Regions from separate parts of the Bradyrhizobium sp. 18BD genome, predicted to be linked through region 2. Evidence: riboswitches for the same ligand, from Rfam matches in the RefSeq annotation. Region 2 holds a riboswitch; the other holds the start of a gene.
What was found. Region 2 has a riboswitch for cobalamin ahead of RAD16_RS18550 (energy-coupling factor ABC transporter permease). Riboswitches for the same ligand answer to the same signal wherever they lie in the genome.
Positions count from the first base shown of each region.

Region 1: another riboswitch for cobalamin. It lies ahead of RAD16_RS37445 (TonB-dependent receptor); the one in region 2 lies ahead of RAD16_RS18550 (energy-coupling factor ABC transporter permease).

Region 1 is NZ_JAVAYL010000030.1:98,652-103,061, reverse strand. Features, by position in the region: gene RAD16_RS37445 (TonB-dependent receptor) at 1-1,966, opposite strand, end outside; cobalamin riboswitch at 2,077-2,289, opposite strand; gene RAD16_RS37440 (hypothetical protein) at 2,365-2,634, opposite strand; gene RAD16_RS37435 (hypothetical protein) at 2,709-2,966, opposite strand; gene RAD16_RS37430 (hypothetical protein) at 3,060-3,272, opposite strand; gene RAD16_RS37425 (hypothetical protein) at 3,609-3,785, opposite strand; gene RAD16_RS37420 (adenylate/guanylate cyclase domain-containing protein) at 3,892-4,410, opposite strand, start outside.
Region 2 is NZ_JAVAYL010000009.1:225,119-229,528, reverse strand. Features, by position in the region: gene cobM (precorrin-4 C(11)-methyltransferase) at 1-85, shown strand, start outside; gene RAD16_RS18560 (cobyrinate a,c-diamide synthase) at 85-1,395, shown strand; gene cobA (uroporphyrinogen-III C-methyltransferase) at 1,392-2,123, shown strand; cobalamin riboswitch at 2,169-2,388, shown strand; gene RAD16_RS18550 (energy-coupling factor ABC transporter permease) at 2,426-3,103, shown strand; gene cobF (precorrin-6A synthase (deacetylating)) at 3,145-3,894, shown strand; gene cobT (nicotinate-nucleotide--dimethylbenzimidazole phosphoribosyltransferase) at 3,905-4,410, shown strand, end outside.

The DNA.
Region 1 (4,410 bases), on a different contig from region 2:
CATAGTTCTGCCAGATGTTCCAGGTGACGCCGGCACTTGCGGTGTAGCGCGACACCAGCGGCACGTCGTTGCCGGCCCAGACGCCTTCGCGGAACACGGCCCGCGTCACGGCCATGCCGGAGCGCAGCAGCAGCGTGTCATTGACGCGAAAGGACAGGCTGGTCTCCGAGCCGTAGCGGCGGGTCGGGTCGAGATTGGTGTTGTAGAACAGGACCGGATTGAAATGGATCTCGTTGGTGAGGTCCATCAGGTAGAGACTGCTCTGGAACTGCAAGCCGCCGCCCTTGATGCGCAGCCCGCCCTCGACGTCCTGCGAGGTCTGGGTCTTGAGCTGGAATGTCTGCGGGAGCGAAGCAAAGGTCACGGGATCGAACGACGGGCCCGACGACACACGCTCGTCGACATCAGGTGTGCGGAAGGCCCGCGCGGCACGGCCGAACAGCGAGAACATGTCATCGAGACGATGCTCGGCCCCAAGATGCAGCGCATATTGGGTCTCGTTGCTCGTGAGCCGGAGCGCGCCGATATCGGCGTTGAACGGAGCTGCCGCATCGAAATTGTCGCGCGCGGAAAGACTGATGCTCTGCACCCGCGCGCCGTAGGAGATGTCGGTGGTGGGCGCAACACCCAGCGCATGCTGGAAATAGCCCGCGACCGTCTGCTGCCGGAGGTCGTAATTGTGCCACGGTGCAAGCCTCTGCCCGGCGCCGCGGTTCTGCTGAAAGCTCGCATCGTAATAGTCGATGCCGGTCAGGAGTTGCGACGGCATGCCGAAGGCAAGGCTCTTCACGCTGAGGCGCGGCGTGATCGACCATGTCGTGAGGTCGGCATCGACATAGGTCGATGTGAAGAGAGCCGGGACCGGCGCCGGACTCGAGAAGAAGGCACTCTGCTGCTTCTTGTCGCGCACGCCGCCGTCGACGATGAGATCGACGCCGTTGACCAGCATCTTGGTGAATCCCGCGGTCGCACTATAACCTTGCTGGTTGGCGTAGTTGAAGGGTGTGCTCGTTCCCCGCCGGCTGGTTGCGAGCTCGTCGAGGCCGATGGAGGGATCGACGGTGCGGCCGCCGGGCAACCGCAGTTCCTGATTGTCGCCGGTGACGGTGAGGAAGGCGGTCAGGCCGGGCGTGGTGTAATTGAGATTGCCGACGCCGTTCTCCTGAACATAGCGATTGTTGTCGCGGTAGCCGTCGGTCCTGACGGCGTTGCCGTAAAACGAGGTCGACCACGGGCCTGAATTGAGCGAGGTCGAGACATTGCCGAGCGTTGTTTTGAACGCGCCGAAGCCAGCCTCGATGCGTGCGGTCACGGGCGGTCCGCCGACGCCGTTTTTGGTGACGATGTTGATGACACCGCCGACCGCGTTGTCGCCGTAGAGCACCGCGCCGGAATTGCCGCGGGTGATCTCGATCCGCTCGATGGAATTGAGCGGAATGGTGGAGAGGTCCACCTGCGCCATGTCGATGTCGTTGAGCCGCCGTCCGTTGACCAGCACCAGCGTGTTGGCGGTGGCAAAGGCGCCGAAGCCGCGCAAATCCACGCTGGTCCTGGCGGCGACCGGCCCGCCATAGAGCGTCGTGAGCTGGGCGCCCGGGACTTGCGTCGCAATGATCTCGGCGAGCGATTGCGACGGCGCATGCGCGATATCTCCCGCCGTGATCACGGTCGTGGCGGCCCCAACGATGCCGCCATAGCCCGCGGCAGCCTCGCTGCCGGAGCCGGATGCCGGTGCTGCTCCGCCTGGGGCGGCACGCGGTGCCGGGCGCCGCCTCATTGTGTTGCGCTCGCCCGTCGCCCTGGCGCGGGTGCGGTTCTGGTCGTCAGGCCTGGTCACTTCGACCGGCGGCAGTTGCTCCGCGGCGGCCTGCTGCGCATGGGCGATGGCGAGATCGAGCGAAGAGAGGGAGACGGACGCGACGAGGCCGGCGCTAAGGCGCCTGGCGGCAGAGACAATACGAGACACGGTTTGAACCTCGGTATGACGTCAGTGGCACGTCACAGCGAACGAGGTTTTCGGAGCGATCGATTGCTCCGGTGAAACCAATGTCTGTACTCCCCGACCGACATCTTCGCGTGTGACCACGGCTGACGGCAGGTCTCCTGGCTCGCGGGTCGTTACCGCTCCGTCGCCTTCCCAGGACCGAGATTCCCAGTGGCATGAGACGAAGGATTCACCGCTTACAGTTGCGGGGGCAGCCATGGCATTGAGAAAATCCACATTGGGAAAATCCCGCACCACGTTCCCTTTTGATCTCCGTGAGGAGAACCGTCACGGATCAATCTACGGGGCGGGCAAGCAGAGAGTCAATCGGCCGGTTGCATGGGCGTCGAAGCACCGCACCGAAGATTGCGCTGGCGCAATCAGGCCGGCTCCCTCTCGCCATGCGTCGTGATCATCGCCCGCTCGCCGGCATCGACTAGCTGGCTGATGCCGGTTCGACCTGCGAGCGCGCAGCGAATGATGTTCTCGGCAACCGATTTGCGGAAGCCATGGTCCTCGCCGCCGGGGCGATTGCGGCAGACCCGGTCCAGCGCCAGCTTCATGTTGATCCGTGTGCGGGTGTCGAAATGCTCGCTGATCATTCGCATGGCCTCGATCACGTTGATGACGAGGCGGAAACGCCCCGGCATCGGCCGGGTTCCAAGAATGGATCGTGCTACGCTGCGTTGGTTACGCCCGCCCTCTTGACTTCAAGACGGGCGAGCTACGCCCGCCCTCTTGGCCGCTGCGCCTGGGCCCAGGCCGCCGTGACATCATGCGGGGGAACGTCAATGCGCTTGATCGGGGTCAGCTCGCCGGATGCGGAGATGATCACGGTTTCCTCGCGGCGGCAGCGTGGGCAGACGAAGCGGACTTCGTACGGCTGCGCCGACCAGCTCGAGCGTTTCACATTGGCTGCCATCGGCCATGCCTCGCACTGCGAGCATGACACCAGAAACCGACCGGGATCGAGCATACCCATTCCAAAGGACTCCGCGTCCTGCCCGCCCCCTTCAATGACTAACCCATGTGAATCGTTCCGGTGCTCCCGCACCGTCAGCACGGAACCGTCCCCTCAGTGCGCGCCCTTGAGGGTGCAGGAGGTGGTGCAGGTCACGGTGGTGCCGTGGTCACACGCCTTGCAGGCTGCCACGCACTGGTTCATGTCGCGGGGATTGTAGGAGCTGTAATTCCGCGCCGGGCAGGCAGCGGTGGAGCCGGTGATGTCCTGTCCCGGATTGCAGGCCGCCGTCATCAGCGCGAGGATGAGTACTGCAACAACACGCATGGGATCGCCCTGCAAGAAACGCCGCCAAGGCGGCGACCACGAGGCACGTTGTGTTGCAACGGACCCCGGCATTCCCATCGCAAGGAACGACGCAACGCAGCGTGCCCTCGCATCCCCAGGATGCGCGCCAAACGTTAAAAACGGCTTTCGGCCGCGCAGCGCCCGCAAGCCTGCGATGGTTGCTCGCATCCTGCAGCGGGTTGCATGTCCGGGGCTTACGTCAGGCCACGACCTCGCGCTCGCAGCCAGAAGCAACCGCTGTTCAAGCAGCAGCCTCTAGGCAACGACCGTTTTAGCAACAGCCATTTAAGCAGCAGACATTTAAGCCGCAGCCATTTAAGCAGCAGCCCTGGACGCGACCGCGCGCCGCGTCTCGTTCGCCAGCTCGTAATAGTGCCCGGCGAGCTTGAGATAGAATTCCCGCTTGTTGCTTTCGGTGGCGAGCTTGGCGATCAACTCACATTCGGCCGTGAGCGTCTCAAAGCGTTCCAGCCTGTCCTCAAGTTCTGTCATCGGCGTGTCCCCATTTAACGCCTTAAGGACACTCAACCTAAGCCCGGCAAATAGGTCACGGCAAACATCGTTATGGACTAGTATCAATTATTCCGGAGTAGTCCGGCTATTTGCTGTCCATCCGCCAGGCCCCGTCCCAATCGGCCGCCGGCGGGCTCGACACGAACTCGCCGATGCGGGCGAGCATGGTCCGCGATGGGCCGTCGCCCGGCACGCTCTCCAGCGCGGCGTTGAAGGCCGCGCGAGCCTCGTCGAAGCGGCGGTCGCGATAGGCGGCAAGCCCCTCGGCATAGTGCTTGCGCAGAGCCTCTTGTGCCCCGGCCAGCGCGCCTGCCCTGCCCATCACCTCGAAGATCGCCTGCGGCGCGCTCTGGCCGGCGACCGCCAGGCGATCGATCTCGCGCAGCTCGAGATGCGCGCCGATCGCGTCGGCCGTCGCCTGTGCGATCAGGATGCGGGTACCGTAGACCTTGTTGACCAGTTCGAGCCGCGAGGCGAGGTTCACGGCATCGCCCATCACGGTAAAACTCATCATCAGCTCGGAGCCGATGCTGCCGGTCAGGACCTCGCCGGTGGCGATGCCGATGCGCAGGTCGCAAGGAGCCGGCATGGCGCGGATGCCGAG
Region 2 (4,410 bases):
CGATGAGAGCCGCCTCTATGCGGCCGACTACGATCGCCGCTATCGGCCGGTCGGTGCCGCGCCGCGCTTTCCGGAGGTGTCGTGATGGCGGCGGGCCTCGTCATCTCCGCACCGGCCTCCGGTGTCGGCAAGACCACGCTGACGCTGGCGCTCGCACGCGCCTGGCGCAATCGCGGCTTGAACGTGCAGTGCTTCAAGAGCGGGCCCGACTATATCGATCCCGCTTTCCATGCCGCCGCCACGGGACGTGCCTCCGTCAACGTCGATAGCTGGGCGATGGATCGTGGCGCCATCGCCCATCTCGTCAGCCGCGGCGCGGATGCCGATGTCGTGCTGGCCGAAGGCTCGATGGGCCTGTTCGACGGCGTTGCCGCGCGCGGTGTCTCCGGCACCGGCGCGACCGCCGACATCGCGGAGATGCTGGGCTGGCCGGTGGTGCTGGTGATCGATCCCTCCGGACAGGCGCAGACCGCGGCTGCGATCGCCGCGGGCCTTCGCGACTACCGCGCCGGTGTGCGCCTTGCGGGCGTCGTGCTCAACCGCATCGCGAGCGCGCGTCATGAAGATCTCGTGCGGCGTGCGCTGAACGACGTCGGCATCGCCGTGTTCGGTGCGCTGCCGCGCCATGCTGAGATCAGCCTGCCGAAGCGGCATCTCGGCCTGGTGCAGGCCGAGGAGCAGGCGGAGATCGGCAAGCTGATCGACGAGGCCGCGCGCTTCGTCGCCGAGCATGTCGATCTCGACGCGGTGCTGCGCTCGGCCGCCGACTGGTCGCCGGAACCTGCCGCGAACGGACCGAACGTCACGCCGCCCGGCCAGCGCATTGCGCTGGCCCGCGATGCGGCGTTCTCCTTCGTCTATCCGCACATGCTGGAAGCCTGGCGCGCAGCCGGCGCCGAGATTTCGACGTTCTCGCCGCTCGCCGATGAAGCGCCCGATGCGAATGCCGATGTGTGCTGGCTGCCCGGCGGCTATCCCGAGCTGCATGCCGGCAAAATCGCCGCCAATGCGCGCTTCCGCGGTGGCCTGCGCGCCTTCGCCGAGACGCGGCCGGTGCACGGCGAATGCGGGGGGTATATGGTACTCGGAACGGCCTTGACTGATGCCGACGGTGTCCGCCACGAGATGACGAGCCTGCTCGGGCTGGAGACGAGCTTTGCCAAGCGCCGCATGCATCTCGGCTATCGTCTCGCCGCGCTTGCAGCCCCGATGCCGGGGCATCAGGCGGGCGCGCGGCTGCGCGGTCACGAATTCCACTATTCGACCATCCTCGCCCAGCCGGATACAGCGCTGGCGGTCGTACACGACGCGACGGGGGCTGTCATCGCCGAGACCGGCTCGCGCCGCGGCCAGGCCACCGGCACGTTCTTCCATCTGATCGCGGAGGACCGGTGAGCGGTTTTGTCTCTTTCATCTCCGCCGGTCCCGGCGATCCCGAGCTGCTCACGCTCAAGGGCGCCGCGCGGCTGCGCGAGGCCGATGTCGTGCTCTATGACGATCTTGCGTCAGGCGCGATCCTCGATCTCGCCCGGCCCGGCGCCAATCTCGTCGCAGTGGGCAAGCGGGCAGGGCGTCCCTCGACCAAGCAGCACCACGTCAACCGCCTGCTGGTCGACTATGCCGCAACCGGCGCGCGCGTGGTGCGGCTGAAGTCGGGCGATGCCGGCATTTTCGGCCGGCTCGAGGAGGAGCTCGAGACGCTGCGCGAGGCCGGCATCGGCTACGAGATCATTCCCGGCGTCACCTCAGCCTGTGTCGCCGCTGCGCAAGCCGGCATTCCCCTGACCCGGCGCCACACCTCGCGCCGGGTGCAGTTCGTGACCGGGGCCGACGTCACCGGCGAGCTGCCGCAGAATTTGAATTGGGCGGCGCTGGCCGACCCTGAAGCGACGACCGTGGTCTATATGGGCCGGCGCACCTTTCCGGCGCTTGTCGCAAAATTGATCGAGCACGGCCTTTCGCCAAACACCCCGGCGCTGTTCGCCGAATCCCTCGGGCGCGACGACGAACGCCTGCTCCGCACCACCATTGCCGAGCTTGCGGAACAGCTTGCGCGCGGCGGGGCGGCTTCGACCGCGGCCGTCATCCTGTTCGGCGCGTTGGCAGAGGATTATCCGTCATGATGGCTCGGGCCGCCGGTCTCCTCTTGACGCCCGGCCGGCGAAAGGGGCACACAGGAGAGGCATGGTGCTCGACGCAGCGCAAAGCGCTGGAGCATAATCGGGAATGGGGGTGGGCGGACCCAGTTGCGGCGCCCAAAACCCCAGCCGCCCCCGCGACTGTAAGCGGTGAGGGGCTCCGATCAGCCACTGGACCGCAAGGTCCGGGAAGGCCGGAGAACCCCAGTGAACCGCGAGCCAGGAGACCGGCCCTGCACGTTTTGAGGCCAAGGCCGTCGGGTGTGACGGCAGGAAGGAACTGAGCCATGCATATCGAACCCGGAATCGTGACGGGCGCCAAGCTCGTGTTGAGTTACGCAACCGGCATCGCCGCAGGCGGCGTTGCCTTGAAGCTCGCGGTCGAGACCGTGCGCGAGCAGGGCGTCGTTTCATTCGCCGTGCGGACGCTCGCCACCACCGCTCTCGTCTTCACCTTCTTCGAGATCCTGCCGCACTTCCCGGTCGGTGTCTCCGAGGTGCACTTCATCCTGGGCTCGACACTGTTCCTGCTGTTTGGCGCGGCGCCCGCCGCCTTCGGTCTCGCATTCGGCCTGCTGCTTCAGGGCGTGTTCTTCGAGCCGGCCGACCTGCCGCAATATGGCATGAACGTCACGACGCTGCTGGTGCCGCTGTTCGCGATCCAGGCGATCGCCTCGCGGATCATTTCGCGCAACACCGCCTATGTCGATCTGAAGTATCGCCAGGCGCTGGCGCTCTCGACGACCTACCAGGCCGGCGTGATCGCCTGGGTGGCGTTCTGGGCGCTCTATGGCTCCGGTTTCGCGATGAGCAACCTCGCGAGCATCGCGACGTTCGCGGCCTCCTATGCCCTGGTCATCGTGATCGAGCCGCTGGCCGATCTCGCCGTGCTGGCGTTGGCGAAATCGCTGCGTGGCGTCACCGCGCCCGGCCTCGTCACCCCGCGCCTGCATAACGCGGCTTGAGAGACAAAGGGGCGGCCGTCACGGCCGCCCCTGCACGCGCGATGCTCACGCTCTCCCTGATAGGCATCGGTTGCGGCGATCCCGGTCAACTCACGCGCGCCGCCATTCAAGCCATCAACGCAGCCGATCTCGTCCTGATCCCGCGCAAGGGGACCGCGAAGTCCGATCTCGCCGATCTCAGGCGAACGATCTGCGCGGATGTTCTCAGTAGCGACAAGACGCGCATCGCCGAGTTCGATCTTCCCGTGCGCGATGCCGGCGAGGCGGACTACCGCAAGGGCGTGGACGATTGGCACGATGCCGTCGCCGCAAGCTGGTCGCAGGCGATCGCGGGTCATCTCGACGGCGAGGGCAAGGTCGCGCTGCTGATCTGGGGCGATCCATCGCTTTACGATTCCTCGCTGCGCATTGCGCGGCGATTGAAGCCTTTGCCGAAGATCGAGGTCGTGCCCGGCATCACCTCGATCCAGGCGCTGTGCGCGGCGCATGCGCTGCCGCTCAACGACATCGGCGAGCCCTTCCTGGTCACGACCGGACGCCGCCTGCGTGAAGGCGGCTGGCCGCACGGCGTCGATACCGTGGTGGTGATGCTGGACGGCGGCACCGCGTTCCAGTCGCTCGATCCAGCCGGGATTCAGATCTATTGGGGCGCCTATCTCGGTATGCCCGATCAGATCATCCTATCCGGCGCACTGACCGAGGTCGGTCCGCGCATCGTTGCGATGCGGCAAGAGGCGCGCGAGCGCCACGGCTGGATCATGGACAGCTACATTCTCAAGCGCAGGCCGTAAGCGAGGCAGCATGCTCCCTGAATGGGTCACCCAGAAATACCCGGCGGTTTCCGCGGTCCATCGCGATGCGGCGATCGCGCGTCAGGCGCAACTGACGAAACCGACCGGCGCGCTCGGCCGGCTGGAGCAGCTCGCGGTCGAGCTTGCGGGCCTGCAGGCGACCGAGCGGCCGCGTGCGGGACGCGTGCCGATCATCGTCTTCGCCGGCGATCATGGCATCGTCGCGCAGGGCGTCTCGGCCTATCCGCAAGCCGTGACCATCGCGATGATGGCGATTTTTGCTTCGGGTGGTGCCGCGATCTCGGTGTTGGCGCGCGAACTGGGCTCCAGCCTCGAAGTCGTCGACGCCGGCACGCTGGCGGAGGAGGCGATGGCGGGCGTCGTCACCGACAAGCCGCGCAGTGGCACGCGCGATTTCAGCGTCGAAGCCGCGCTCACGCCCGCGGAGCTGGCATTTGCATTCGAAGCCGGTCAGCGCGCGGTGGCGCGTGCCGAGGCCAGCCAGCCCGATCTCTT